DNA from 4 places in the Pseudomonas sp. FFPRI_1 genome. Region 4 is predicted to be linked to each of the others. Evidence: riboswitches for the same ligand, from Rfam matches in the RefSeq annotation. Region 4 holds a riboswitch; each other region holds the start of a gene.
The links. A riboswitch is a leader RNA that binds a small molecule or an ion and turns the genes downstream of it on or off. The one in region 4 is predicted to bind cobalamin.
Positions count from the first base shown of each region.

Region 1: it holds a riboswitch for cobalamin, as region 4 does, so the genes downstream of both, cobO (cob(I)yrinic acid a,c-diamide adenosyltransferase) here and ACZ5BO_RS17625 (TonB-dependent receptor) in region 4, are expected to answer to the same signal.
Region 2: it holds a riboswitch for cobalamin, as region 4 does, so the genes downstream of both, ACZ5BO_RS21855 (CbtB domain-containing protein) here and ACZ5BO_RS17625 (TonB-dependent receptor) in region 4, are expected to answer to the same signal.
Region 3: it holds a riboswitch for cobalamin, as region 4 does, so the genes downstream of both, ACZ5BO_RS13325 (TonB-dependent receptor plug domain-containing protein) here and ACZ5BO_RS17625 (TonB-dependent receptor) in region 4, are expected to answer to the same signal.

Region 1 is NZ_AP029168.1:5,888,302-5,895,512, forward strand. Features, by position in the region: gene cobD (threonine-phosphate decarboxylase CobD) at 1-913, opposite strand, end outside; gene cbiB (adenosylcobinamide-phosphate synthase CbiB) at 906-1,814, opposite strand; gene bluB (5,6-dimethylbenzimidazole synthase) at 1,811-2,461, opposite strand; gene ACZ5BO_RS26140 (cobyrinate a,c-diamide synthase) at 2,454-3,785, opposite strand; gene cobO (cob(I)yrinic acid a,c-diamide adenosyltransferase) at 3,796-4,407, opposite strand; cobalamin riboswitch at 4,488-4,720, opposite strand; gene ACZ5BO_RS26150 (hypothetical protein) at 4,891-5,472, shown strand; gene ACZ5BO_RS26155 (PQQ-dependent sugar dehydrogenase) at 5,543-6,862, shown strand; gene ACZ5BO_RS26160 (class I SAM-dependent methyltransferase) at 6,865-7,211, opposite strand, start outside.
Region 2 is NZ_AP029168.1:4,938,587-4,945,797, reverse strand. Features, by position in the region: gene cobM (precorrin-4 C(11)-methyltransferase) at 131-877, opposite strand; gene ACZ5BO_RS21865 (cobalamin biosynthesis protein) at 960-1,373, opposite strand; gene ACZ5BO_RS21860 (CbtA family protein) at 1,370-2,071, opposite strand; gene ACZ5BO_RS21855 (CbtB domain-containing protein) at 2,083-2,271, opposite strand; cobalamin riboswitch at 2,368-2,593, opposite strand; cobalamin riboswitch at 2,690-2,902, shown strand; gene cobW (cobalamin biosynthesis protein CobW) at 3,001-4,071, shown strand; gene cobN (cobaltochelatase subunit CobN) at 4,075-7,211, shown strand, end outside.
Region 3 is NZ_AP029168.1:2,987,379-2,994,589, reverse strand. Features, by position in the region: gene ACZ5BO_RS13340 (APC family permease) at 1-247, shown strand, start outside; gene ACZ5BO_RS13335 (arginine N-succinyltransferase) at 420-1,436, shown strand; gene ACZ5BO_RS13330 (arginine N-succinyltransferase) at 1,498-2,610, shown strand; cobalamin riboswitch at 2,846-3,046, shown strand; gene ACZ5BO_RS13325 (TonB-dependent receptor plug domain-containing protein) at 3,145-5,121, shown strand; gene ACZ5BO_RS13320 ((2Fe-2S) ferredoxin domain-containing protein) at 5,133-5,885, shown strand; gene ACZ5BO_RS13315 (ABC transporter substrate-binding protein) at 5,878-6,792, shown strand.
Region 4 is NZ_AP029168.1:3,967,108-3,974,318, forward strand. Features, by position in the region: gene ppk2 (polyphosphate kinase 2) at 179-1,000, shown strand; gene ACZ5BO_RS17620 (hypothetical protein) at 1,166-1,744, opposite strand; gene ACZ5BO_RS17625 (TonB-dependent receptor) at 1,953-4,037, opposite strand; cobalamin riboswitch at 4,212-4,416, opposite strand; gene ACZ5BO_RS17630 (hypothetical protein) at 4,585-5,181, shown strand; gene ACZ5BO_RS17635 (hypothetical protein) at 5,274-5,585, shown strand; gene ACZ5BO_RS17640 (hypothetical protein) at 5,557-6,072, shown strand; gene ACZ5BO_RS17645 (TIGR02270 family protein) at 6,137-7,211, opposite strand, start outside.

The DNA.
Region 1 (7,211 bases), 1.9 Mb from region 4:
GCAGGCTGCTGTTGTGGGGGAACAGCCGCAGGAGAATGCCGCGCCGCGCCATGAATTGGTATAGGCCTTCGGCCTCGGCCGTGATCAGCCATTGGAACAGTGCGCAACCGCCCTGGGGCTTGAACCCATGACGGTCGAGGACTTCCACCAGCCGCTGACTCGCCGCCTCGCTGCGCAGCCGTTGCCGGGCATGCCCTTCGACGTCCTGCAGGCAGGCCTGTCCCACCACCCGGGTGGGCCCGCTGACCGCCCAGGGCCCGACCTGCTCGGCCAGCAACTTGAGCAGTCGACGCTCAGCCAGGACAAACCCCAGGCGCACACCGGCCAGGCCAAAGAACTTGCCGAACGAGCGCAGCACGATCAGCCCCACCTGATGGGCGTGCCGGGCCAGGCTCAGGTCCGGCGTGTTGTCCATAAAGGCTTCATCCACCACCAGCCAGCCACCGCGCTGGGCCAGCCGGGCATGCCAGTCCAGCAGGCGTTCCGGCGTCAGGCTCAGGCCCGTGGGATTGTTGGGGTTGACCACCACCAGCACATCGAGGCTGTCGAGAAAGAAGTCCACTTCCTGTTCCAGTACTTCGCGCACCCGATAACCGGTGCGGCGCCAGGCCTCGGCATGCTCGGCGTAACAGGGCGACAGCACCCCGACCTTGCCCGTGCGCCGCAGGCGCGGCAGCAATTGGATGGCTGCCTGGGAACCGGCCACCGGCAAGACTTCGCTGGCGCCGTAATAGGCACAAGCCGCCTGCTCGAGCCCGTCATCGGTTTCCGGCAGGCGCGCCCAGGCACGCAAGGGAATGGCCGGCAGCGGAAAGGGCCAGGGCGCCAATCCGCTGGACAGGTCCAGCCAGGCCTCTTCGGCGATCCCGTACTCCCGGGCCGCCTTGCGCAACCTTCCACCGTGTTCAAGCATAAAGCTCAGCCCCCAGGCAAAGAATCAGCAGCCACAGCCACACACCCCGTTGCACCAATTGCCAACCGCGATCGATGGAACCGGCACTTGCCGGCTCGCCTTCGCCCAAGGGCGGACGCTGATGCAGCTCACCGTGATAGATCGCCGCGCCACCCAGTTCCACGCCCAGGGCGCCCGCGCCGGCGGCCATCACCGGACCGGCATTCGGGCTGTCCCAGGTCGGCCCCTGGCGGCGCCAGCACTTGAATGCCAGGCGGGTCTTGCCCAGCAGGGCGTAGGTCAGGGCCACCAGGCGCGCCGGAATGAAGTTGAGCAGGTCGTCGATCTTCGCCGCCGCCCAGCCGAAGCGCTCGAAACGCTCGTTGCGATAGCCCCACATCGCATCCAGGGTGTTGCTCAGACGATAGAGCACCACTCCTGGCGCACCGGCCACGGCAAACCAGAACAAGGCGGCAAACACAGCGTCGCTGCCGTTTTCCAGCACCGACTCGGTGGCCGCACGGGCCACCTCAGTGCTGTCCAGTTCACTGGTCTGGCGGCTCACCAGAAACCCCACTCGCCGCCGAGCCTCATCCAGATCGTCACTGCGCAAGGCCTGGGCCACAGGCTCGACGTGCTCGCCGAGACTGCGCAAACCCAGGGCGCAGTACAGCGCCAGGACCTCGACCAGCCAACCGATGTAGGGCAGCCAGGAGAGTGCCGTCGCCAGCAGGGTCAAGGGCAGCACCGCGAGGACCCAGGCGGTCACTCCGTGGCTGCGCCAGCCACGGCCGGCAGCGTTGAAACGTTGCTCGATACGATCCGCCACTCGGCCGAACGCCACCAGCGGATGCCAGCGCTTGGGTTCGCCCAGCAGCGCATCGAGCGCCACCCCGGCGACACTCAGCAACGCCACACTCATTGACTCACTCCCCAGCAATTCTCATACAACAACTCACTCAACGGCCGTGGCTGCGCCCAGCCTTGCAGCGCCAGCATCGGTGCCGGGTAAAACTCGGTGACCGGCCCCAGGCACAACACCGCCACAGGCTTGGCACCGGCCGGCAACCCCAGCAGCTCGGCCAGGGCCTGGGGCTCGAACAGCGACACCCAGCCCATGCCCAGGCCTTCGCTGCGCGCGGCCAGCCAGAGGTTCTGAATGGCGCAGGACAATGAGGCCAGATCCATTTCCGGCAGGGTCCGGCGGCCGAACACATGCCGTTCACGCCCGTCCATCAATGCCGCTACCAGGACCTCGGCGCAGTCATTGATGCCCTCGACCTTGAGCTTCATGAACTCGTCGGAACGCTCGCCCAGCGCCTCGGCGGTGCGCACCCGCTCCTCCTCCACCAGCCGCTGGATCCGCCCTCGCAGCTCAGGGTCAGTGATACGGATAAAGCGCCAGGGCTGCATCAGGCCAACACTCGGTGCCTGGTACGCCGCTTCCAGCAGGCGCTGCAACAGCGCCGGCTCGACACTGCCGCCGGCGAAGTGACGCATGTCGCGCCGCTCGGCGATGGCGCGGTAGACCGCGTCGCGCTCGGCCGCAGAAAAAGCCTGATCAGTCACCCGCGACACCCTCAGCACCGACAGCCCCGTCGGGCAGGAACAGCGCCGCCACCGCCACCGGATTGGACGGGAAGTAGAAGTGCACATAAGAGGCGGTCATCCGCCCGTTGCGGTACACCGCTTCCGCGCCGCGGCCACCGTTGGGGCTCAGGCCCCGGGCTATGGGCTCAAGCTCGGTACTGGTCAGCGAATGGTGATAGGTGTGACCACGCAAGCTACCCTCCGGCAGCTCCACTGCCTGCAGGGCCAGGGCAGCCAGGCGCTTCTGCATCACCGCCTCACCGGGCAGCAAGCCGAGCAACTGCGCACGCTGGCCCTCGACGTCGGTCAGGCCATCCAGCAGGTACAGCATGCCGCCACACTCGGCGAGCAATGGCTTGCCTGCACAATGGTGAGCGCGGATGGCCTCCAGCATCGGAGTGTTCTGCGCCAGCGCCAGATGGTGCAGCTCGGGGTAGCCACCCGGCAGGTACAAACTGTCTGCCTCGGGCAATTGCCGATCGTGGATCGGCGAGAAAAAGCTCAATTGCGCGCCCATGGCCCGCAACAGGTCCAGGCTCGCGCCGTAGGTAAAGGCAAACGCCTCATCCCGCGCCACAGCGATGCGCACGCCTGCAAGCAACGGCTCGCAGGCTGCTGGCAGCGGCGGGGCAAACGCCACCGCCGGCGGCAGCGCCACTTCGCAGCTGCCAGCCAGGGCCTCGGCGGCAGCATCCAGGCGCAGGTCCAGGTCATTCAGCTCACTGGCCTGCACCAGCCCCAGGTGACGACTCGGCAGCTCGATCCCGGTTTCCCGGGACAAGGCGCCGTACCAACGTAAGCCTTCGGTGAGACTGCCCTCAAGCAACTGTGCGTGGCGCAAGGTGCCGACCCGATTGGCCAGCACTCCGGCGAACGGCAAGTCCGGCTGGTAGCGCGCCAATCCCAGGGCCAAGGCGCCAAAGGTCTGGGCCATGGCCGTGCCGTCGATCACCCCCAGCACCGGCACGCCGAAATGCCGGGCCAGGTCGGCGCTGGAGGGGCTGCCGTCGAACAGCCCCATGACGCCTTCGATCAGGATCAGATCGGCCTCGCCTGCAGCCTCCCAGAGCAGGCGCCGGCTTTCCTGCTCGCCAACCATCCACATGTCCAGCTGGTACACCGCAGCGCCGCTGGCGCGCTCCAGGATCATCGGATCGAGAAAGTCCGGGCCGCACTTGAACACCCGCACCTTGCGCCCCTGATTACGGTGCAAGCGAGCCAGGGCTGCGGTCACCGTGGTCTTGCCCTGGCCAGAGGCCGGTGCGGCAATCAATACCGCGGGGCAATGACGAATGTCGGTCATGAATTCACACTCACAGCTCGACACCTTTCTGCGCCTTGATGCCAGCCTGGAAGGCGTGCTTGACCACCCCCATTTCGGTGACCGTATCGGCCAGCTCGATCATTTCCGGCTTGGCGCCGCGCCCGGTTACCACCACGTGCTGCATGGGCGGACGGGCTTGCAGGTCACTGAGCACCTGATCCAGGTCCAGATAGCCGTGCTTGAGGGCGATGTTCAGTTCATCGAGCACCACCAGACCGATGGCCGGGTCGCTCAACAGCTCCCTGGAAACGGCCCAGGCAGCCTCGGCAGCAGCGATATCCCGCTGGCGATCCTGGGTTTCCCAGGTAAAGCCTTCGCCCATCACATGAAACCGCACCTGCTCTGGAAAACGGCGGAAGAACAACTCCTCGCCCGTGCTGTTGCGGCCCTTGATGAACTGCACCACGCCGCACTGCATGCCATGCCCCATGGAACGCGCCAGCATGCCGAAGGCCGAACTGCTCTTGCCTTTGCCATTGCCGGTCAGCACCAGCAGTAGCCCGCATTCATTCGGCGCGTTGGCAATGCGCTCATCGATCACGGCTTTTTTGCGCAACATGCGCGCCAGATGGCGCTCGTCACGATCGGGGGATTCACTCATGGGGCAGCTCTCCGTTGGGGCTGGGGAACGGCGGGCAGGAAAACAAACAGATGGCGTCAGCCTGGCATCGCCCACCGTGATGCCGTTGGATGGATCAGGCCGGTCTCCGGGCTCATGAGGGGCATGGCTGCCGGACTGCGCGCCTTCCCGTGTCATCGACACAGTGGCATCCAACGCAGTCTTGACTCATCTACCGTTGCGGGGGCAGCGCCGGAATCGTCGCCCATTCCATCGCTGGAACAGGCCCTGACCGGCTTCCCTGTTTCACTCTGTCGGCCACCGGCCACAGAGCACCTGAAACAAGTCGCGAAGGTTAGAGGGTTGGGGGTGGAGCGTCAATTAAAGCCGGCTGTCGCTCACCGCACAAAACTGCACTGCATCAACAAAATGACGCCAATCTTGTGCCACACTCAGAGCAGTGATATCAAATAGCCACATTCCCGGACATGAAGTCCAGCCACACAACAATAAGGGGTGAGTTCGATGCAAGGCATGATCATCAGCAATCCAAAACTGGAATTTATGCGCCCGATGCTGGAACGCTGGTTCGATTGCATTGACCGCTACAACGCGATTCGCGGTGATAACGAAACCCCGTACTGGTTCGACGAACAGGCCAACCTGGGACTGCTCTCCGCAGCAGCCTGGATGGCCGAGATGGTCAGCCTGGAACACAGCCCGAGCAAAAAGCAGCAGGAAGAAGGTGCTCGCAATGCCCGCACCGACCTGTACCTGGCCACCAAGGAGGAGCGCGCCTATCTCCAGGTCACCCAACGCTGGCCACGGGTCAACAGCCTGCACCTGACCCAGGCACTGCTGGACATCGCCAGCGACGCGAAAAAGATCAGCTACGCCAGCGACTTGAAGCTCGGCTGCCTGTTCGTGGCCCCACAAAAGGCCCAGCACAGCGCCACTCCCGAAGAACTCCAGGACATGCTGGATGAATTGCAGAAGGAACACTGCTGCGCAGTGGCCTGGTACTTCCCCTACGCCTATCGCAAGCTGCGCAACGACGCCGGCAACTATCACCCCGGGGTCGCTGTACTGTTCAAGGAAGCACGCTGATCGGGCGGAACCATCCACTGGCTATGCTCCTCTATGACTACGACGTCCGTGCACTCATAGGGAAATTCGCATGCTCAACGCTCGCCACGCCTTGCTTATCGCCATTGCCGCCAGCCTCACGGCCTGCGGCGAAACCTCCAGCCTGCAGGTTTCGGACGGCACCGGACCGACCCCCAAACTGCCGGAGCCCAATCCGACGCTGATTCCGACGGTCAACATTGCCCCGGCCGTTGGATGGCCTCAGGGGGCGAAACCCGTGGCCGCGCCCGGCACCCAGGTCAATGCCTTCGCCGAAAACCTTGACCATCCGCGCTGGCTCTATGTGCTGCCCAATGGCGACGTGCTGGTGGCAGAAACCAATGCGCCGCCCAAGCCGGATGACAGCCAGGGTATTCGCGGCTGGATCGCCGGCAAGGTGATGGGCCGGGCCGGCGCCGCAGTACCCAGCGCCAACCGCATTACCCTGCTGCGGGATCAGGACCACGATGGCGTGGCGGAAACCCGCACGGTGCTCCTGGAGAACCTCAACTCGCCCTTTGGCATGACCCTGGTGGGCAATGACCTGTACATAGCGGATACCAACAAGCTGCTGCGCTTCCCCTACCAGAGCGGCGACACCCGGATCAGCGCAGCCGCCAGCACAGTGGCCGAACTGCCCGGCGGCCCCCTCAACCATCACTGGACCAAGAACGTCATCGCCAGCAAGGACGGGAGCAAGCTGTACGTCACCGTGGGCTCCAACAGCAACGTCGGCGAAAATGGTCTGGACAAGGAACAGGGTCGGGCGGCGATCTGGGAACTGGATCGCGCCAGCGGCAAGCACCGCCTGTTTGCCACCGGCCTGCGCAACCCCAACGGCCTGGCCTGGGAACCCACCAGCGGCGCACTGTGGACCGCAGTCAACGAGCGGGACGAGATCGGCAGTGACCTGGTGCCGGACTACATCACCTCGGTCAAGGACGGCGCCTTCTATGGCTGGCCCTTCAGTTACTACGGGCAACATGTGGATGTGCGGGTCAAACCCCAGAACCTCGACCTGGTGGCCAAGGCGATCGCTCCGGACTACGCCGTCGGCCCGCACACGGCGTCGCTGGGGCTGGCCTTCGCCGAAGGCAGCAAGCTGCCAGCACCGTTCACCGAGGGCGTCTTCATCGGCCAGCACGGCTCCTGGAACCGCAAGCCCCACAGCGGCTACAAAGTGATTTTCGTCCCCTTCAGTGCGGGCAAACCCCAGGGACAACCTATCGACGTGCTCAGCGGCTTCCTCGACAGCGACGAGAACGCCATGGGCCGCCCGGTGGGTGTGGTGATCGATCAGCAAGGCGATCTATTGGTCGCCGATGACGTCGGCAACAAGATCTGGCGAGTTTCCGCTGCCAAGACACAATAGATTCAGCGCTTGCGGCACAGGCTCAAGCCGTCCCCCAAAGGCAGCAACGACAGGTCGATGCGCGAGTCATCCTTCAAGGCGCGATTGAGCGCCTGGATGGCTCGGGTGTCTTCGCTTTGCGCATCGACCTCCAGCACTCGACCGCTCCACAAGGTGTTATCGAACACAGCCAATCCTCCGACCCGCAGCAAGCGCAATGCGTACTCCAGATAGACCGGGTAATTGGCCTTGTCGGCGTCGATAAAGATCAAGTCGAAGCTCTCGCCCTGCCCTGCTCGCTCCAGCTTGACGAGCGTCTCCAGCGCAGGCGCCAAGCGCAGCTCTATACGCTGATCGAGACCGGCCTCCT
Region 2 (7,211 bases), 970 kb from region 4:
CAGCGCGGCAATGATGGGAGGCGCGCAACCTCGTAGGAGCCGGCTTGCCGGCGAATGGGCCCTCGAGCCTTGCACCGATACCGAGGATGCCTTCGTTGGCAAGCCAGCTCCTACGGGTGGGCAGGTGGGCTCAGGGGCGGTAGAGGTGGGCGTGCCCGGCGCGGTACAGCGAGGATTCGCTGAATGCATCGGTGGCCAGCACCCGGCCCACCAGGATCAGTGCCGTGCGCCGGAAGCCCTTGGCCGCCACCTGATCGACGATGTCCGCCAGGGTTCCCAGGGCCCAGTCCTGATCCGGCCAGGTGGCGCGGTGCACCACGGCAATCGGGCAGTCGGCGCCGTAGTGCGGCAGCAGTTCGGCGACGATCTTCGGTAGGTGATTGACCCCCAGGTGGATCGCCATGGTCGCGCCATGGGCCGCCAGGCTGGCGAACTCCTCGCCGGCCGGCATCGCGGTCTTGTCGGCATAGCGGGTGAGAATCACGCTCTGGGACACGTCCGGCAGGGTCAGTTCGGCCCCCAGCAACGCGGCGCAGGCGGCGGTGGCGGTGACCCCGGGGATGATCTCGAAGGCAATGCCCAGCTCCCGCAGGCAGCGGATCTGCTCGCCGATGGCGCCGTACAGGCTCGGGTCGCCGGAATGCACCCGGGCCACATCCTGGCCCTGGTCATGGGCTTGCTTGATCACTTCGATGATCTGTTCCAAGTGCAGTTCGGCGCTGTTGACCAGCCGTTCGGCGTGATGCCCTTCAAGCACCGCCTGGGGCACCAGGGAGCCGGCGTAGATGATCACCGGGCAACGCTGGATCAGGCGCAGGCCCTTGACGGTGATCAATTCGGGGTCGCCGGGACCGGCACCGATGAAGTAGACAGTCATGGCTGTTTCCTGTGAAAAAAAGGCGGTAGCGCCGCTTCAGATGAAGATTGCTCATGATCGAGGGCGGGGATTATCGGCGATTCTACCGGCAGGCGGCCAATGCCAGGGTGGCCTGGGCGTATTTCTGGCGGGGCACCCAGAGCCTGGCGGGCTGCTGATGCAGGTGCTCGGCCAGGGCCAGGGCAGCGCTTTCGGCCACGCCGTAGCAGCCGGTACGCTCGAAGGCGATCTGCGAGCGATGGCTCAGGCGCAGGGCGTAGGGGGCGAGTTGACTGCTGCTGAAACAGGTCAGCGGCAGTTCCAGTTGCTCCGCCAGTTGCAGCAGGCCGGGCTCGTTGCGCTTGAGGTCGATGCTGGCCAGGGCCAAGACCTGCGCGGTCTGCAACTGGTGTGCCGCCAGGACCTGGTCGAGCAAGGCGCGCAGCGTGGTCACCGGGCAGCCTTTCTGGCAACCCAGGCCGACCACCAGGGTCGGCGCTGCGCTTGAATCACTCATGCCGAGTACGGGGCCGCACCCTTGCGCCGGAACAGCCAGGCGCTGATCAGCCCCAGGGCCAGCCAGAACGCGGCATTGGTCAGTTGCGAGGCGATCTTGAACTGCGCTTCCAGGGCTTCGGGAGCCAGCATGGAGTGCACTTCCGGCTGTGGCGCGCCGATCACATGAGGGACGGCGATGATGGCCGCACCCAGGATCTTCAGCAGCCAGTTCTGGGCGAACACGATCAGCGCGATGCCCACGGCGGTGGAGGCGGCGGTGCCGACCCACCAGACCTGGCGCTGCACCAGATCGGCGGCCGCGGTGCCCGGCAATTCCGGTGGCAGCCCCAGGGTGGGCGCCAGGCAGAAGGTGGCGTAGCCGGCCAGGCCCCAGAGCAGCCCCTGGGAGGTGCGGTTAGGTGCGCGCAGGGTGTAGAGCCCGGCCAGCATCAGGGCAAAACCCACTGCCACCACCAGGTTGCCGCCGGTGGTGGACAGCACGCGCTGCCAGCCGTCTTCCGGTTCCCAGGCTTCGGCGTCGTGGCTATGCCCGGCCATGGCGCCCTCGGCGTGTTCATGGACTTCGGCCGCGGGGGCCTTTTCATAGGTTTCCGCCTGGAGGATCAACGGGGCGACCCAGAAGCTTTGCAGCAGGGTCAGCAGCAGGGCGGCCAGCAGCCCGGTGAAACCTGCGGTTTGCGCGATACGCTTGATCATCTCGGCAGGCCTCAGTGGCAAGGGAACGCGGCGCTGTGGCGGGTATCGTGGGCAGCGTTGTGCACCGCTTCGATATGGGAGAAACCGGCGAAGTACACCAGGCACGCGCCCAGGATCGAGGCACCGATGGCGGCCACCAGGCGCTGGCTCAGGGTGGAGGTGCTGGTGGTGGTATGGCTGGTGCTGCTGATGATCGACATGGCGCTTCCCTTTGGAGTGTCGGCGGGGAGCGGCGCAGGAAAACCCCGCGTGACGGCCACGCAGGGTTTGCAACAGCGCCCGCCCACCGCGGGTTTGTTATCTGTGTGTTGCGGGCCGGTCTCCGGGCTTGCGAGGGGCAGGGCAGTGTCATGCCGTGCCGGCAAGTGTCGCCTTCCCATGCCTTGGCACAGTGGATTCGACACTTCGCTCGCTTACCGTTGCGGGGGCAGCACCGGACTGGTCACGACTTTGTAGTAAAGCACGTGATTCACCGGTTTCCCGTTTCACCCTGTGAAGGGCACCCGTAACAAGGCGCGTAGCAAATCATGGGCGGGGCAGGGGCGTCAATTGCCATGAACGCAGGCGCAGGTGCCGGCTGGTCGGCGCATTGCCGATTGACCGTCTCCCGCGCTCTGCGTAGCCTTGCGCCTTCGAGGTTCTTCGGCCAGGGGTCGAAGCTAAGAAGGGAACGCGGTCGATGCCGCGGCTGCCCCCGCAACTGTGAAGGGTTTGATTGCTGCAAGGCCACTGCACGAGCGTCGACGACGCCGGCGGGAAGGCGCAGCAAGCGCCGGTGCCAACGACCGGCCAGCCCTCAGCCAGGAGACCTGCCTCGATCCAAGATTCTCACTACAACCGGGCGGGGTGATCCGGTGGCGAAATCTCCGTGCGCCTGGCGCTGCGGCTCTCGTCCCGTTTGCCCACCTGCTTTGCCAAAAGGGCATCCGATGAAAACACTGGCCAAACTCCCTGTCACCATCGTCACCGGCTTCCTTGGCTCGGGCAAGACCACCTTGCTGCGGCACATGCTGGACAACGCCCAGGGCCGGCGCATTGCAGTGATCGTCAACGAATTCGGCGAGCTGGGCATCGACGGCGAGATCCTCAAGCAGTGCTCCATCGGCTGCACCGAGGAAGAGGCCAGCGGCCGGGTCTACGAGCTGGCCAACGGCTGCCTGTGCTGCACCGTGCAGGAAGAGTTCTTCCCGGTGATGCGTGAACTGGTGGCGCGCCGTGGCGACCTGGACCACATCCTCATCGAAACCTCCGGCCTGGCCCTGCCCAAGCCCCTGGTCCAGGCCTTCCAGTGGCCGGAAATCCGCAGCGCCTGCACCGTCGACGCAGTGATCACTGTGGTCGACAGCCCGGCGGTGGCCGCCGGCACCTTCGCCGCCTTCCCCGACCAGGTGGACGCCCAGCGCAAGCTCGACCCCAACCTGGACCACGAATCGCCCCTGCATGAGCTGTTCGCCGACCAGCTGTCCAGCGCCGACCTGGTGATCCTCAACAAGACCGACCTGATCAGCCCCGAAGACCTGGCCAAGGTCCGCCTGGAAGTGGCCGAGGAGCTGCCGCCGGCGGTCAAGGTCATCGAAGCCAGCAGCGGGCGCCTGCCCCTGGACGTGCTGCTGGGCGTGGGAGCCGGCTCCGAGGAACACATCGACAGCCGCCACAGCCACCACGACCATCACCACGACGGCGATGACGATCACGACGACCATGATCACGATGCCTTCGACTCGATCTCCATCGAACTGCCGCAAGCCGATGAAAGCCTGCTGCTGGACGCCCTGACCCAGCTGGTGGTCAAGCACGGCATCCTGCGGGTCAAGGGGTTCGCTGCCATCCCCAACAAGCCGATGCGCCTGTTGATCCAGGGCGTGGGCACCCGTTTCGACAAGCACTTCGACCGCAAGTGGGGCGCCGATGAGGCCCGCACCACGCGCCTGGTGCTGATCGGCCAGGAACTGGACGCCGCCCAGCTGGAAGCCCAGCTGCGCGCTGCCCTCAGCGTCTAAGCCATGCACCTGCTCAGGACCCAGCCCGGCGGTTTCGTGTCGGATGACAACATTGCCGACCTGGGACAAACCCCCGCCGAGCTGGTGATCCTGTGCAGCGGCGACTCCAGCCTGGCGCTGCTGGCGGACGCCGCCGAGCAGCTGCCCGCGGACTACCCCAGCTTTCGCCTGGCCAACCCGATGCAGGTGCAGAACCACGCCTCGGTGGACCTGTATGTGGACCAGGTGCTGCGCCACGCCAAGGTCATCCTGATTTCCCTGCACGGCGGCATCGCCTACTGGCGCTACGGCGTCGAGCAGTTGGTGGAACTGTCCCAGCGCGGGGTGCAATTGATCCTGGTGCCGGGTGACGACCGCCCGGACCCGGAGCTCAGCGACTTGAGCACGGTTGCTGCCAGTGAGCGCGACCGCCTGTGGCAGTTTTTGCGCCAGGGCGGGCGCGACAACGCGCTGAATTTCTACCGCTGCCTGGCCAGCGGCCTGTTGGCGCGCGACTACCCCTGGAGCGAACCGCAGACCCTGCCGCGCACGGCGATCTACCACCCGCACAAAAGCCAGGCCGCCCTTTGCGACTGGCAGGCCGACTGGCAGGAGGGACAGGCGGTGGCGGCGCTGCTGTTCTACCGCTCGCACCTGCAGGCGGCCAACACCGGCTTTATCGACCTGTTCTGCCGGCGCTTGCTGGCGGCGGGCCTCAACCCCTTGCCCATAGCGGTGGCCAGCCTCAAGGAGCCCGGTTGCCTGAGCCAGGTGGAAGACTGGCTGGATGAAACCGCGGCCGCGGTGATCCTCAATACCACCGGCTTTGCCCAGTCCAGCCCCGAAGCCCCGCACCTGCGGCCGTTTCGTCGCAATATCCCGGTGATCCAGGCGATCTGCGCCCAGGACAACGAACCGGGCTGGCGGGACAGCGAGCAGGGCCTGGGCCCCCGGGACCTGGCCATGCACATCGCCCTGCCGGAACTGGACGGACGGATCATCAGCCGGCCCATCAGCTTCAAGGACCTGGCCTGGCGCAGCGAGCGCAGCCAGTCGGACGTGGTCTGCTACCGCGGCCAGCCCGAACGCATGGATTTCGTCGCCCAGCTGGCGCGGCGCTGGGTCGAGCTGGGGCGCCTGGACAACGGCCAGAAACGCATCGCCCTGGTGCTGGCCAACTACCCGACCCGGGATGGTCGCATCGGCAATGGCGTCGGTCTGGACACCCCGGCCGCGGCATTGAACATCCTCAAGGCCCTGCACGCCGAAGGCTATCCGCTGCCTGCCGAACTGCCGGCCAGCGGCACCGAGCTGATCCGGCAGTTGCTCGGCGGGGTCAGCAATGACCTGGACAGCCTCGACCAGCGCCCCTGCCAGCAGAGCCTGGCCCTGGACGAGTACCTGGCGCTGTTCCAGGCGTTGCCCGAGGCCAACCGGCAAGCCTTGCTGGAACGCTGGGGCCCGCCGCAACAGGACCCGATGTACCGCGACGGGCGGATGATGATCGCCGGCCTGCGCTTTGGCCTGACGTTCGTCGGCATCCAGCCGGCCCGGGGTTACCAGGTGGACCCCAGCGCGGTGTACCACGACCCGGACCTGGTGCCGCCCCACGGCTACCTGGCCTTCTACTTCTGGCTGCGCCAGACCTACGGCGCCCATGGGGTGATCCACGTCGGCAAGCACGGCAACCTGGAATGGCTGCCGGGCAAGGGCGTCGGCCTTTCCGAGCAATGCTGGCCCGATGCGCTGCTGGGGCCGCTGCCGAACATCTACCCGTTCATCGTCAACGATCCGGGGGAGGGTGCCCAGGCCAAGCGTCGCACCCAGGCGGTGATCATCGACCACCTGATGCCGCCCCTGACCCGCGCCGAAACCTACGGCCCGCTGCGCAACCTGGAACTGCTGGCAGACGAATACTACGAAGCCCAGTTGCTCGACCCACGGCGGGCCCGGGAGCTGCAACGGGACATTCTCAAGCTGGTGCGCGAGACCCACATCGACCGCGAACTGCAGCTCGGTGAACAGCTCGACAGCGACGCCGATGCGGCGATCTGGCTGCCGCGCCTGGACACCTACCTGTGCGACCTCAAGGAATCGCAGATCCGTGATGGCCTGCATGTGTTCGGTGAGTCCCCCGAGGGGCGCTTGCGCATCGACACGTTGCTGGCCCTGCTGCGCATTCCCCGGGGTGACGGCAAGGGCCCGCACGCCAGCCTGCTGCGGGCTCTGGCCAAGGCCTTCGAGCTGGGGTTCGACCCGCTGGACTGTGCCCTCGCCGAACCCTGGACCGGCCGCCGTCCGCAACCCCTGCAAGCCCTCGACGGCGCCCTGTGGCGCACCGCCGGCGATACCCGCGAGCGCCTGGAGCTCTACGCTGGCCAGTTGATCGAGGCGGCGCTGCAGGGCCCCCTGGCGCAGTTGCAGCAACCCGGCTGGGAGCCGGTGCAGATCATTGTCGAGGCGCTGCGGGAGGTTGTGGCGCCGCGCCTGGATGCTTGCGGTCCGGCAGAAATGCACGGCCTGCTGGATGCCTTGAGCGGGCGCTTCGTTCCCGCCGGCCCCAGCGGCGCCCCCAGCCGCGGGCGCCTGGATGTGCTGCCCACCGGGCGCAACTTCTACTCGGTGGACGTGCGCAACCTGCCCACCACCACCGCCTGGCGCATCGGTTTCCAGTCGGCCAACCTGATCCTTGAACGCCACCTGCAGGACCACGGCGACCACCTGCTGCAACTGGGCCTGTCGGTGTGGGGCACGGCCACCATGCGCACCGGCGGCGACGATATCGCCCAGGCCATGGCGCTGATGGGCGTACGCCCGGTGTGGGCCACCGGCAGCCAGCGGGTGGACGACTTCGAGATTCTGCCCCTGAGCCTGCTGGACCGGCCCCGGGTCGACGTGACCCTGCGGGTGTCCGGGTTCTTCCGCGACGCCTTCGCCAACCTGATCCGCCTGTTCGACGCCGCGGTGCAAGCGGTGGCCGCCCTCGACGAACCCGAAGAGTTGAACCCCCTGGCCGCCCGAGTTCGCGCCGAGCGTGCAGCCCTGGTGGCCTCCGGCCTGGATGCCGAGGCGGCGGCGCGCCAGGCCGGTTGGCGGATCTTCGGCGCCAAGCCCGGGGCCTATGGCGCCGGAGTCCAGGGTGCGATCGACGGCCGCTTGTG
Region 3 (7,211 bases), 980 kb from region 4:
GAGCGGCTTTATGCTGCTGCACATCACCGTGATCAACTTCTACTGGCGCCGGCAGAAATCCGGCCAGGTGGTGCGTCACCTGATCTGCCCGGTGATCGGCTTCGTGATCGTCAGCGCCATCATGTACAACATGGGCGTGGACGCGCAGAAACTCGGGGCCATCTGGATTCTCGCCGGGCTGGTCTACCTGTTCCTGCTGAACAAGCTGGGCAGCGGCGGCGCCCTGCCCGATCCGCTCAAGCAATAGTCGCACCCGCGCGGCGCCCGACGGCGCCGCGCCACCCCGGAAGCGGCCAGCAAGAGCCGCCCCGGGAACAGGCCGCAGGATGCCGCGGCCGTGGAACTGCGTGGTCACCGACAGTGATGTCTGGCCGCTTTGCCTCCAAGGGCAAAGCGGCCCTCGATACAGGAGTACACCCATGCTGGCCTTGCGTCCCGTGGCGTTATCCGATTTGCCCCAACTGCGGCGTCTGGCCCGCGAACGCCTGCTGGGCGTGACTTCGCTGGTGGACGACGAAGCCTACCTGCGAGAGAAGATCCTCGATTCCGAGGCCTCCTTTGCCAAGACCGAGGCCAGCCAGGGCCCGGAAAACTATTTCCTGGTGCTCGAGGACCCGCACAGCGGCCAACTGCGCGGCTGCTCGGACATCCTCGCCACCGCGGGGTTCTCCAGCCCCTTCTACAGCCTGCGCAACCGACCCTTCATCAGCAGCTCCCGGGAACTGAACATCCAGCACGGGGTGCCGACCCTGTCGCTGTGCCAGGACCTCAGCGAGCAGACCCTGCTGCGCAGCTTCCACGTGGACCCGGAGCTGGAGGGCACGCCCCTGGCCCAACTGACCTCGCGGGCGCGCCTGCTGTTCATCGCCGCCCACCCCCAACGCTTCGCCGACAGCTGCATCAGCGAGATCGTCGGCTACAGCAACGACACCGGCGAGTCGCCGTTCTGGGCAGCCGTGGGCCAGCACTTCTTCGACCTGCCCTATGTCGAGGCCGAACGCCTGTGCGCCTTGCAGGGCCGTGGCTTTCTCGCCGAACTGATGCCCCAGTACCCGCTGTATATCCCGATGCTGGCGCAACCGGCCCAGGACTGCATCGGCCGGATTCACCCCGATGCCCGGGAAGCCTGCGACATCCTGGTCGACGAGGGGTTTGCGCCGACCCAGTATGTCGACCTGTTCGATGCCGGACCGACCCTGCAGGCGCGCAATAACCAGCTACGCTCGATCATCCAGAGCCGCGTCGCGATCTGCCACCTGAGCCCCCAGAGTGGCCAGGGCCGGCACTGGTTGCTGAGCAATGACCGGTTGCAGGGGTTTCGTGCCATCGTCGCCCCCCTCGACGAAGCCCCCGGCGATGTGGTCGGCCTGGATGCATCGATGCTGCAGGCCCTGCAACTGACCCCGGGCGAAGCGGTGCGGGGCGTTGCCCTGTGAACCGCGGGTCACTACCGTCCCGGCGTCGCCACTGCCCGGGAACGCGACAAGGAGTTGTTCGATGATCGTGCGTCCGATCCGCCTCACCGATCTGCCGGCGGTCCTGAACCTGCTGGAAGGCAGCTGTCGCGAGCTGAACAACCTCTCCTCCGAGCCCGAGCACCTGGCCCATCGGCTGCGCTGGGCGCAACGGGCGTTTGCCGGCCAGGTGGAGCGGGCCGACGCCGACTACCTGTTCGTGATGGAGGACGACGAGCAGCAGGTGATCGGGGTCTGTGGCCTGAGCGGCGCCATCGGCCTGCGCGAACCCTGCTACAACTACCGGGTCGGCACCACCCATGGCAGTGCCCCGGAGCTGGGCATCGAGAAACAGATCCCGACCCTGTTCCTGTGCAACGAGATGACCGGGCAATCCCAGCTCTGCTCGCTGTACCTGCGGCGCGACCAGCGCCAGGGCTACACCGGCCGCCTGCTGTCCACTGCGCGCTTGCTGTTCGTCGCCGAGTACCCTGGCTTGTTCGGCGACAAACTGGTGGCCGAACTGCGCGGCCAGCTCGATGACCAGGGCCGCTCGCCGTTCTGGGACAGCCTGGGCCGGCACTTCTTCAAGATGGGTTTCCAGCAGGCCAGTCGCCTGTCGAGCCTGGGCAGCAAGTCGTTCATCGCCGAACTGATGCCGCGCCAGCCGCTCTACACCTGCCTGCTCAGCCCCCAGGCCCAGGCCGCCATCGGCCAGGCCCACGCCAGCACCGAGCAGGCCCTGAACATCCTGCGTGACGAAGGTTTCAGCCATCAGGGCTGCATCGACATTTTCGACGGCGGGCCGCTGATCGAAGCCGAAGTGGCCAAGGTCCGCAGCGTGCGGGAAAGCCAGGTCCTGCCCCTGCGGGTAGGCAGCCCGGACGACCAGGCGCCGATCTGGCTGATTCACAACCGGCGCCTGGAAAACTGCCGCATCACCGCCGCCCCCGGGCGCCTGGTCTCCGGCAGCCTGCTGGTGGACCGCCTGACCGCCAAGCGCCTGCAACTGCAACCGGGGGACACGGTGCGGGCGGTTTCGCTGCTGGCCTGCCCTGCGCGCCAAGCGACCCAGGCGCAGCTCCACCTGACGCCAGCCACCAGAGGCTGGACCACCCGCAACGCGGCCCTGGTCCAGGATCCGGCATTGCTCTAGCCCCGGGCTCGAACCACGCTCGCAGACACAGGCTGCGCCCAACAACCCCGGCGCTCTCACGGGCCATGGCGCCGCGTCACCCGGGCAGCCGCTCCGCGAGGCGCGCCGCCGGATTGCCACGGCCGCAATCCGCCAGCCCCAGCCACAGCGGCTTGCAGCCGACCGGCGTTCATCCCCGGCCCCCGGCAACACCTGCATGCAAGTGCAACGTTGACGAAGCTGTGGCGCAATGTTCAGATGCCGCCCAGTTTCAGGTGCCTCATGCCGCCGTGCATGAAGTGAAACGGGAAACCGGTGAGCCCTTTGCGGCAAGTCCGGTGCTGCCCCCGCAACGGTAAGCGAGTGCTGCATTCAACAGGCCACTGTACTTGGGTATGGGAAGGCGAATGCAGCGAGCCTCGTGAGCCCGGAGACCGGCCTGAAGCCTGTGTTTGGCAATCCTGCGGTGGGCGGGCATGGGCCGGTATGGTCTCGTGCGCGTGGCCGATACCTTCTCCTGCATGCTTCCCGAAGTCACCTTCGAGAAGACCAAGAATGACCACAATCGATACGTCCCTTGTGCGCACCTGGCGCACCCCTGGCCACTCCCTGAGTGGCGCCTTGCTCGGCTGCCTGTTCAGCCCCCTGCTCCTGGCCGATGACGGTCCCCTCAGACTTGAACAGCAATTTGTTTCCGCGCCATCGGTGGAGTCCACCACCGTCGCCGAAATGGCGAAATTCGGCAGCAAGGTGCAGATCATCGAGCGCCAGCAGATCGAGCGAGCCGGCCCCAGCAGCGACATCACCCGGGTCCTGCAGATGTACGTGCCGGGCCTGTACGTGGCGCCCAAGAACGGCCCCTTCGACTACGGCACCTACTCGCTGCTGGGCGGACGCAACGACGACACCCTGATCCTGCTGGACGGCGTGCGCCTGAACAACCGCCTGTACGGCGGCCTGTACCTGGACACCCTGCCGGCCAACGCCATCGAGCGCATCGAAGTGCTCAAGGGCGGCCAGAGCCTGCTGTTCGGCACCCAGGCGGTGGCCGGGGTGATCAACATCGTCACCCGCAGCCCGCAAACCCGCGAAGCCTCGGGCGAGGTCAACCTGGGCCTGGACAGCTTCATGGGCAGGAGCGGCGATGCCCGGGTGGAACGGATCGTCAGCAACGGCTTCGGCGACCTGGGCCTCTTGGCCTATGTCAGCCACAACGTCTCCGATGGCTACCAGCCGTTTCGCAACAGCGCCTACAGCGCCAGCACCCGGGACAAGAAACGCGCCTATGAGGTGAGCACCTTCGGCGCCAAGGCGATCCAGGGTTTTGCCGACGACTCGCGCCTGGAACTGTTCTACCAGTACAGCGATGCCAACCTGGATTTCGCGCGGGCGGTGAACAACAAGAAGACCACCAACGACCGTATCCAGCAGATCGCCACCGCGACCTTCGAACAGCGCCTGGACGAACGCTTCAGCTACTTCGTCAAGGGCCATGTCAACGACTGGGACACCCGCTACACGCGGATCAACAGCACCGAGACCGGCGCCACCAAGGTGATCAACCACAACGACTACTGGGGCTTCACCGACTGGGGCCTGCAGGCCGAGGGCAAGGCCGAACTGGACGGCGGCCACGTCCTGGTGTTCGGCAGCGACAACCAGTGGTTCAAGGGCCAGGACGATGTGCTCAAGATCGACGACAAACAGGCCCGGGCCAGCGCCCTGTACACCCAGCTGCGCCCGGTGTTCGAGGCCCTGCCCGACTGGCACCCGAGCCTCGGCGTGCGCCACGAGAAGATCAGCGGCGGCGAGAGCGCCACGGTGGGCATGCTCACGTCGTTGTATGAGCTCAACGCTAACTGGCAACTGCGCGGCCAGTACGGCAGCGCCTTCAAGCTGCCCAACGCCGAGCAACTCTACGCCAACGAGGACGACGAAAAGGGCAACCCCGACCTCAAGCCGGAAAAGAGCGTCAATGCCGAGCTGGGCCTGGACTACAAGGGCAGCCTGCTGGCCGGTGAGTTCAACGCCAGCGTCACCGCCTACCGGCGCAAGATCGATGACTTGATTGCCCTCGATGGGATCCACTTCGTCAACGGCGAGGCACAGGTCAGGGTCCGCGGTATCGAAGCCGACGGACGCTGGCAGTTCAGCCCGCAGTGGAACCTCTCGGCGGACCTGACCCGCAACCTGGTGGAGTCGCGCAACGGCGTGACCTTGAGCAACATCCCCGGTTTCTTCGCCCGTTCGCGCCTGGGCTTCGAGTCGCTGGACCGGATGTGGGGCGTGGGCGGCGCGATCCGCTACATCGGCCAGATCGACAGCCCAAAGAAGGTCGACTACGGCCACTACTCGGTGGTGGATGCCGACGCCTACCGCTACCTCGATGGCCCCCAGCGACATCGCCTGAGCCTGCTGGTGGAGAACCTGCTGGACCGCGACTACGCCACCAGCATGACCAGCACCTCGCCGGCGGTGGACAACCTCGGGCGCCCCTTCACCACCGAAGTGCGCTACACCTACCGCTTCTGAGGCCGACCGACATGCATGAAGACTATCAACGGGTGCTGTTCGTCGGCCCCGGCCTGCAAGGCGGGGCCTTGGGCGAGGCTTTTCGCAAGGCGCTCAAGGCCCTGTGCGGCGAGGGCGAAGCCCCGCGGGTGATCGACACCCTGGACGGCTTCGACAGCCTCTGGGCGGCCCTGGACGAACCCTTGCCCGGGAACGGCGCAGCGCTGCTGGTGGTGGACCTGGAACCCACGTCCGACAGCGCCTACCTGGACTGGCTGCGCGATGAACTGGGGCGCCTGGCCCAGGCCCACCCCCAGGCGCCCAAGCTGTGGGTCACCGCCCAGGCCCTGGGGCGTCGCGGGCTGGACGCGGCCCAGGCCTGGGCCAGCATCGGCCAGCGCGAGCGGCACCTGCCGTGCGACAACGTCAATGCGGTGGCCAGCGACCCGGACTGGTCCCGGGTGCCGCCCCATGCCCGCCAGGTGTTTCTCTGCACCGGCCCGCGCTGCGTGCGACGCGGTGCACTGGCGCTGTGGAAGACGCTGCGCCGCGAACTGCTGCGCCTGGATCTCATGGAGAAACCCGGCGGCGTGCTGCTGACCCGCACCGCTTGCCAGTTCCCCTGCAACCTCGGGCCGGTGCTGACCGTGCACCCCGACGGCTGCTGGTACCGGGTCAGTGACGACAGCCAGGTACTGCGCCTGGTGCAGGGCCATCTGCGGGAGGGTGAAGCCGTGTCGGACCTGCTGATCCCGTCCCCCTACGCCGGGGCTGCGGATGCCTAGACCGATACTCGGCGCCCTGTTCTGGCTGGCCTGCCTGCCGGCCCTGGCGGACAGCTATGAGAACTGTGGCCGGAGCTGGCACCTCGAGCGGCCACCGCAGCGCATCGTCGCCCTCAACCAGCACAGCGCCGACCTGCTGCTGGCCCTGGGCGCCGGCCCTTCGATGATCGGCGTCGCCTACCTCGACGACGATGGCCAGGCCCAGCGCCAGGGCCAGTACCACGGGGTGCCGGTGATCTCACGCCAGTACCCCTCGGCCGAGGTGCTCTACAGCTTGAAGCCGGATCTGGTGGTGGGCGGTTTTGCCTCGGCCTTTCCCGACAACTTCAGCTCCCGGGAACGCCTGGGGGCCATCGGCGTCGGCAGCTACCTGCTGGAGTCGGCCTGCGCCGGGCATGACCAGGATTACTTCGGGCATATCCGCCGCGACCTGTCGACCCTGGGCCGCTTGCTGCACCAGGAAGACCGCGCGCGGCAACTGATCGCCCAGATGGATGCCGACCTTGCCGCGGCGGCAACCCTCTACCAGGGCCGCACGGCACCCTCGGTGTTCTACCTCGACAGTGAGGTCAATGGCCTCGCCAGCCAGGGCCAGCGGGGCTTTGTCGGGGTGCTGCTGCAAGCCGCCGGCGCGCGCAACCGCTTCGCCGACCTCGACCGCCCCCGCCTCGTGGTGGACAGCGAGACGCTGTTGGTCAGGGACCCCGACGTACTGCTGCTGGCCGACGCCCTATGGTCGCCGGCCACACGCAAGCGCCAATTGCTGCACACTGACCCGGTGCTGTCGCGGCTGCGGGCAGTGCGCGAGGAGCGGCTGATCGACATCCCCTTCACCCAACTGGTGCCGGGCATCGCCAGCGGCCGCACCGCCCTGGAACTGGCCCGACGCCTGCACCCCGCCCTGTAGGAGCCGGCTTGCCGGCGAAGGGAACACCGCCAATCCCACGGCATCCCTCCCGACGCCTTCGCGGGCAAGCCCGCTCCTACCCACCACACCGTCCGTAGGAGCCGGCTTGCCGGCGAACGGAACACCGCCAATCCCACGGCATCCCTCCCGACGCTTTCGCGGGCAAGCCCGCTCCTACCCACCACACCGTCCGTAGGAGCCGGCTTGCCGGCGAACGGAACACCGCCAATCCACGGCATCCCTCCCGACGCCTTCGCGGGCAAGCCCGCTCCTACCCACCACACCGTCCGTAGGAGCCGGCTTGCCGGCGAAGGGAACACCGCCAATCCCACGGCATCCCTCCCGACGCCTTCGCGGGCAAGCCCGCTCCTACCCACCACACCGTCCGTAGGAGCCGGCTTGCGGGCGAACGGAACACC
Region 4 (7,211 bases):
AAGGGTTTCCCGCGAAATCACGGCCCAGAATCGTCAGCGGACTGTTTCGCACTACACTCAAACCGGCCCGCGCCGACAGAGGTTTTCCCTGTGCCCGAGCCGGACATACGCGACCAGAGTCTGGACCTTCAAGCCTGGTCATTGTCAACCAGTGACCTGTACTTGTGAGGCTTTGACCATGGCAAAAGGTAAGAAGCTCGCCGCAAAGGGCACCAGCCCCCAACGCTCCAGGCTCAAGAACAAGGACTACCTGGCTCACCTGCAGCAGCTGCATGTGGAGTTGGTCAAGTTGCAGCAGTGGGTGATGCACAAGGGCATCAAGATCTGCATCATCTTCGAGGGGCGCGACGGTGCCGGCAAGGGTGGGACGATCAAGGCGCTTACCGAGCGGGTCAGCCCGCGGGTGTTCCGGGTGGTGGCGTTGCCTGCGCCTACCGATCGGGAAAAGAGCCAGATGTACCTGCAGCGCTATGTGCCGCATCTGCCCGCCGCCGGTGAAGTGGTGATCTTCGATCGCAGTTGGTACAACCGGGCAGGGGTCGAGCGCGTGATGGGGTTCTGTACTCCAGCCCAGGCCGACAACTTCCTCAAGTCCGTACCGCTGGTGGAGCGGGCCATCGTCGACTCGGGGGTGATCCTGCTCAAGTACTGGCTGGAGGTCAGCGAGGAGGAACAGACCCGCCGGCTTCAAGCGCGGATCAAGGACGGGCGGAAAATCTGGAAGCTGACGCCTATGGACCTCAAGTCCTATAGCCGTTGGTATGACTACTCGCGGGCAAGGGACGCGATGATCAAGGCCACCGACACCGAGTACGGCCCCTGGCTGGTGGCCGACTCCAACGACAAGCGCCGGGCCCGGCTCAACATCATCACCGACTTGCTCAGCCGCATTCCGTACAAGGCCGTGCCCCGCGCCAAGGTGACCCTGCCCAAGCGCCAGAAGCCGGACGGCTATCGCGAGGCGGACTATCCGTACCGGCATATCCCGGAGAAGTTCTGACAGCCTGTGCCAATAGCCGCGGCCCCAGGCCCTGTGCTTATCCTCAGCGCAGGGCAGGGGCATGAGCGGTGTCTATGGCCGATCCGCGCGCATGCCTTTCCAGCGCTCGTCCGGCGCCACGCGCCTGCTCGACCGCGCCCGGCGGTTGCGGGCGCATGCACGTGCCTAGCGTGAGGTTTTGACTTTCAGCACTTCGGTGTAGATGGCATCGACGGTCTGACCGACCTGGAGTTTCTTCATGCGGACCTGGAGGTCAGGATCCTCAACCTTGAGGACCCTGACTTTGCCTTCCGGCGGCAGCAAGGTCACCTCATGCTGGTTCAAGTCGATCTGGGTGATCTTCGAGGTGACCTTGACCCGGCGAATAGCCTCGCCACCCGGGTTGGGATTGTCCGGGGTGGCACGCACCGTCACCGTTTCGTTGCTGACCCCGGGGGCGCCGCCAACGTTGGTGTCGAGCACGTAGGCGACCGAGCGCATGACCTGTATGTCGACCTTGTCGCCGACTTTCAGGTTGTGCAGGGCCTTGGCCTGGTCCGTGAGCTGGATCGGCACCGGGCTCTTGTCCAGGCCTTCTACCGTGACCTGGTAGTTGGCCGGGTCCACCGCCAGAACCTGGGTGACGATATGCCCCTCCATGGCTTGGCTGCCCAGGGGGATGTCTGCGGCATGAGCGCTCAGGCTCCAGGTGAACAGGGTCGAGGCGAAGGCACCAGCGTACGCAAGCGTGCGGAGCGGTTTCATAGGGTTGCTTTCCATGTGGTGGAGAAGATCCGGGGACGGCGCACAAAGTGCGCCTGTCAGAGCATAGACATTGATTGGCGATGGGGTGGCAATGCCGGCAGCGCAAGCAGGCACAGGCGCTGGACCAAGGGAAAGCGGCGCCAGGCCGGTGTGCAACCTCGATTGGCAGAGGCTGCCGGCGACCAGCAGGCCGCCGGCAGTCGTTGGGTCAGAAGCTATAGTCCGCGGTTACAAAGAATGAACGGGGCTCGCCCATCAACCATTGCTGGCCGCTGTTCTGCTGGGCCACGGCGTAACGCCGATCCAGCAGGTTGTTCAACTGCAGGCCCAGGCGCACATCGGGCAGGGCCTGCCAGCCCAGGTTGGCATCCAGCACCGTGTAGCCCGGGACATCGACGGTGTTGGCAGTGTTGGCATAACGGGCATCGACGTAGCGCAGGCCCATGCCGGCCTCCAGGCTCTGGGTCAGCGCCTTGTTGAGCCACAGGTTGGCGGTGCGTCGCGGCACATTGGTGGGGCGGTTGCCTGCGCGAGACAGCGGTTTTGCGCCGACCATTTCATTGAAATCATCGTATTCGGCACGCACCACCGAGGCGTTGCCCGAGACCTTCCAGCCCTGCTCCAGGGCCAGTTCCAGGGAGGCCTCAAGGCCGTCGGAGGACTGTTGGCCAACCTGTTGCGCCAGGCGCGTGACCGGGTCGGTGGTCAGGAGCTTCTTCTTGACGATGTGGTAGGCCGCCAGGGTCCATTCGCCACGGCCGCTCCAAAACTGCTGCTTGAGGCCGAATTCGGTCTGCTTGGATTCGGTCAGGTCCAGCTGCTGCTGACTCGGGCTCAGGCTGATCAGGTTGTTGACCCCGTCTTCGCTGGTGGAGTACTGGCCATACAGGGAGAGCTGGTCAGTGACGGCAAACACCAGGCCGGCTCGCCAGTTGCCACCGCTCAGGCTGCGGTCGCTGCGGGAATCGGCTCGCAGGTCATTGCGGTCGATGTGGTTCTGGTCGCGGCGAATGCCGGTGACCAGGGACCAGCGCTCCGACAGCTGCAGGCGGTTTTCGGCAAACAGGGCAAAGGTGCGGGTCGTGCTTTCGGTCTGCGCCGAGAACGGCGACTGACTCTGGAAGTAACCGGGAGCAGGGTTCCAGGGGGCGATGTAGTCACCCCCCAGGTCCTTGTAGGGCGAGTTGTTGGCCACCCCGAAGCGGATCCGGTTGTACTCCAGGCCGACCACGGTCCTGCTGTCCAGGCCGAACAGCGAGTGATTGAAGGTAAAGCTCTGGCGGTCGCCGATCTGTTCCTGGTCGTGCTTGATCTCCAGGTAGTCACCGCGCAGCAACTGGTCCCGGGCGCTGATCCAGTTGTAGGCCTCGGCGTTCCGCCAGTGGCGGCGGCTCTTGATGTAGTAGAGCTGGTTGCTGGCGCTGACGTCGTCGCTGAGCTGCCAGTCGGTATTGAAACGGGTCCACTCGTCGTTGTAACGCTGCACGGCGTTGCGCAGGTTGTAGTTCTTGTCCCGCAGGCTGTCGCGGTACTGGCCTGCGATCAGCGGGGTGCCGAAATAGTTCGAGGGTTCGCTCTCGCCCCGTTCATGGGCCAGGGTGAAGCTCAGGTCATCGCTGGCCTGCCATCGCAGCGCGGCGCTGAGCGCCAGGTTGCGGGATTCGCCATGATCCACCCAGCCATTGCTTTGTTGCTGGTTGAGGGTCAGGCGATAGCTGAGGGTGTCACTCAGCGAACCGCCACTGTCCAGGCCCAGTTGCTGGCGATCATTGGAGCCATACCCCAGGCGCAGGCGGTTGCGGATGTCACCGTCGAAGGGCTTCTTGGGGATCACATTGATCACCGCGCCGGTGGCCCCTTCGCCATACAGCACCGAAGCCGGGCCGCGAATCACGTCGATGCGCTCGATCATCCACGGGTCCACTGGAAAGGTCTGGCTGCCGGCGCCGGTGTACAGGCGTGCGCCGTCGAACAGGGTCATGACCGAGGTGTGCCCGGTAAAGCCGCGGGCCGACAGCGCGGTGTTGCCATTGCCCGGCGTGGCCGCGCTGGTGATGCCCGGTGAACGGGTGACGGCGTCCTGCACGGTCAGGTTGTTGCGGTTAAGGATGGCGTCGCTGCCGAGGCTGCTGGTGCTGGCCGGTGTCTCCAGGGCGCTCAGGTTGAGACGGGAGCCGGCGGGCAGGGGCGTATTCAGGGGCAGTTCAAAGTGCTCTGAAACCCCGCTGACCTGAGTCTCGGGCAACGCCAGGGAGGATTGCTCCTGCGCGAAAACCGAGGTGCACATGGCCATGCACGGCAAGAGGGTAAAACGCAGCGAAGGACTCGCCAGATATTGAAACAGAGAGTTACGGGACATGATTCCTACTACTGATAAGGAATGAATGAATCCCGGAGGGAACAACGCATAGGGAATCGCGGGCAGCCGCGCCCACGCAAACCGGACTGCGCCCGCCCACCGCGGGGTTGTCAAACGAAGTTGCAGGCCGGTCTCCGGGCTTGCGAGGGGCATGAAGCATTCACCTTCCCATGCCTTGGCACAGTGGTCTGTCGAATGCTTCGCTCGCTTACCGTTGCGGGGGCAGCGCCGGACTGATCATCGAAATGACGCACCGGCTTCCCGTTTAACCCCATGCACGACGACATGGGACACCTGAAACTGGCGCGCATGGGACCACCCTTGAGGGGATCTCGTCAATGGCATCAGGCCAGTAGGGCGGGCAGGAGGCGGGCTGTACGGAATAACCCGCTGACCGTGGTAATCTGCGCGCCGCCTGATCGGCGGCACAGCCCATTCACTCGGCTGCCGATGCCGGCGACAACCGAACGGAGAGACACGGATGTTTGACGAGTTGCTCTTCAGCCCCGAGCCGCCTGCCGGCGACGCTGCCTATGCGGGAGGCGGGGCCTGCCTGCCACAGGCGCTGGCTTGGCCACGTGACGCTGAAGGAGTGCCCTTGACCCACTTGCTGGCGATTCCAGGCAGCTGGTTTTGCCCGGCATTGAAGGGCAGCGGCTACTGGGTTTCGCTGTTCATCCCCTATCAGCCCGGCGAGGTGGCCCACTACCGAAGGCTGCGTGCCCGGGAGGGTGCCTGCGAAGCGGTGGTCATGGGTTACCTTCGCGCCGCAGCTGAACGCCATGAGGCGCCAGCGCCGCTGCTGGAACGGGGAAGCATCCGCCTGTTGGCGAACGCCGATCCTGACGATGACGAGAACCTGGCTTCCAAGCTGGATGGCGTGGATGCCTGGTTGCAGTCGGCGCTGTCCTTTCCTGCAGGGCGCCGGAGGCTGTCGATCTATGGGGGCGACCTGGACCAGGCGTTGCCTGCGCACAAAGGCATTCTGTCCGATGGCATGGGCTACCTGTTTCTCGATGAAGACTTTGCAGCACGGACAGGTGCCCAGCTCGGCGGGTTTTTCCTGCAACTGGGGTAGGCCCGCGAACGGGGAGCAGGACGCCTGTCCAGCACAACCCCGACCAGGATCGGAGCACCATCGATGACCTCAAGGACCAAGAGATAAAAGGCATGAGCCAGGACTACAACTTCTTTGCCGCGCAGCTGAAGAGTAACGCCGCGGTCAGCCTGACGGAGGTCAGTGGGCTGCTGCGACAGTGGTTTGGACTGATGCAGTTGCCGATCCAGCGCTATGGCAGTCCATCGGGCAAGGTCGTCAAGTTTGCCGAGAAAGGCTATGAGAAAGCGCTGTTGGCAAAGCAACGGCGAGGCTTTTACCTGTGGGACATGACCGGGGCCGATCAGAGCGCTGCCAGAAAAGAGCTGATCAAACACGAGCTGCTTGCGGCCTGCATTGACCCAAGCGCAGGGCCTGCTATTTGAAAACCGAGTGCTGCCAATGAACTCTGCTTGCTACTCAAGAGCAATCCTTTATCGAAAGGCTCAAGGGAAAAAACGCCTGGCCGGCTACAAGGACAAAATCGAGCTGCTTCTGCACTCGGACTTCGATCCGGCACGGCTTTTGCGCCTGCCTGAAACAGACAAGCTGATCAGCGAGCTGCAGGCCCGCAATGAAAGCAGCTGCGAGCCGCTGGAGTTTGCTTCGGCCGCTGCAAGCCTTGATTTTGCTTCATCCAGAATGGCTGATCGCAGGGTCTATCTGCTGATCGATGACGACTGGAAATACTGCGGAGCCTACAGGCTGGAAAGCGCGCGTAGCCTTTGTACAGGGTTCGACTTTGATCAAGCCAAAAGCGATGAAGTCCGGCTGATCAGCAGCGACTTTTGCACACAACTCTCCATTGATTACAGCGAGGATCGCGGTGTCGGGATCTTCGAGTGTTGCCTGAGAACCTACGCATCAACCTGAGCAAGCCTTGCTCGGCGGCGCCGACCTGCTGTCGATCCGGGAGCGCCGATCAGCGCCGCGGCAGTCAGGCATTGGCCCCGGTCCATCGCCCGGACTTCGCCGTGTTTCCCAAAAGCCTCTGTTGTCGCCGTGTCGGTGCGCTGGTGGGAAACAGCACTTCGTTCGGCTGAAAGCGGGCCAAGCCACAGGCGGCGGCTAGGCGTTGGCGCTGCTGGCCTCGGGCAAGCACCTGGCGAAAATTGTTCTGGTTCTGCGCCAGTCCCCCTATGTAACCGACCCCCGCCTGGAAATGACCACCATGGGCTTGCCACCAGGCAGCGATGGCCTGTGGCGCGGGCCAGGGCAGGTTCTCATCGGGGTCCATGGCGACATGGGTATCGTGCGGGTCGTCATTCGGGCCGGCATCGAAGTCCGGCGGGTCCTGCAGCTCCAGGTCGAGCAACGCCAGGTCAGCGCCGGTGATCAGGCTGAAGGCTTCGCCAGCGACCCGGGCATAAGGCGGCTCGCTCATCTGCTGGATCAGCCAGGGCACGCCAGCCGGATCACCCAGCAGGCCAATGGCCTGGATGCCGATGCGGCGTTGTTCGGGATGCTCGAGCAACTGGCGTATCCAGGCAATGCTCGGCTCACGCTGTTGCCAGGCCAGCAACACGCAGAGCGCACGGTACTGGAATTCCCCCGGTTGCTCGGCGAACGGGCGCAGCAGTTCCAGGGCGCTCTGATCACCCATCTGCGCGGTGGCCCAGTTGGCCCAGAAGCGCGTGGCGTCCTCCTGATGCAGGCGATGCAGGCGAATGTTCGCCATCAGGTCGTGCCGGCGCAGTTCGCCGGCAGTACGGGCGGCGCGGGCCAGCAGCTGGGGCTCGGCAGCGCAAAGCCCGGCCAGCAGGGCCGGGCCGGGGTCGTAGCGATGCATGCCGCAGGCCGCCAGGCCAAGACGGCGGAACAGCGGCACGGAGGAGGCGAGCATGGATTCGATCCAGGGCAACAGGCACTGCCAGTCGAGCCAGCCCAGGGCCATCAGGTAACCGCGCTCGGTGTCCACCGCGGTTCTCAAGTGTTCGCTGAGCCGCGCCAACAGGGGCGCATCCTCGGCCTCGAAGGCCAGCACCACACTGGCGAACATCTCACCGACGGCC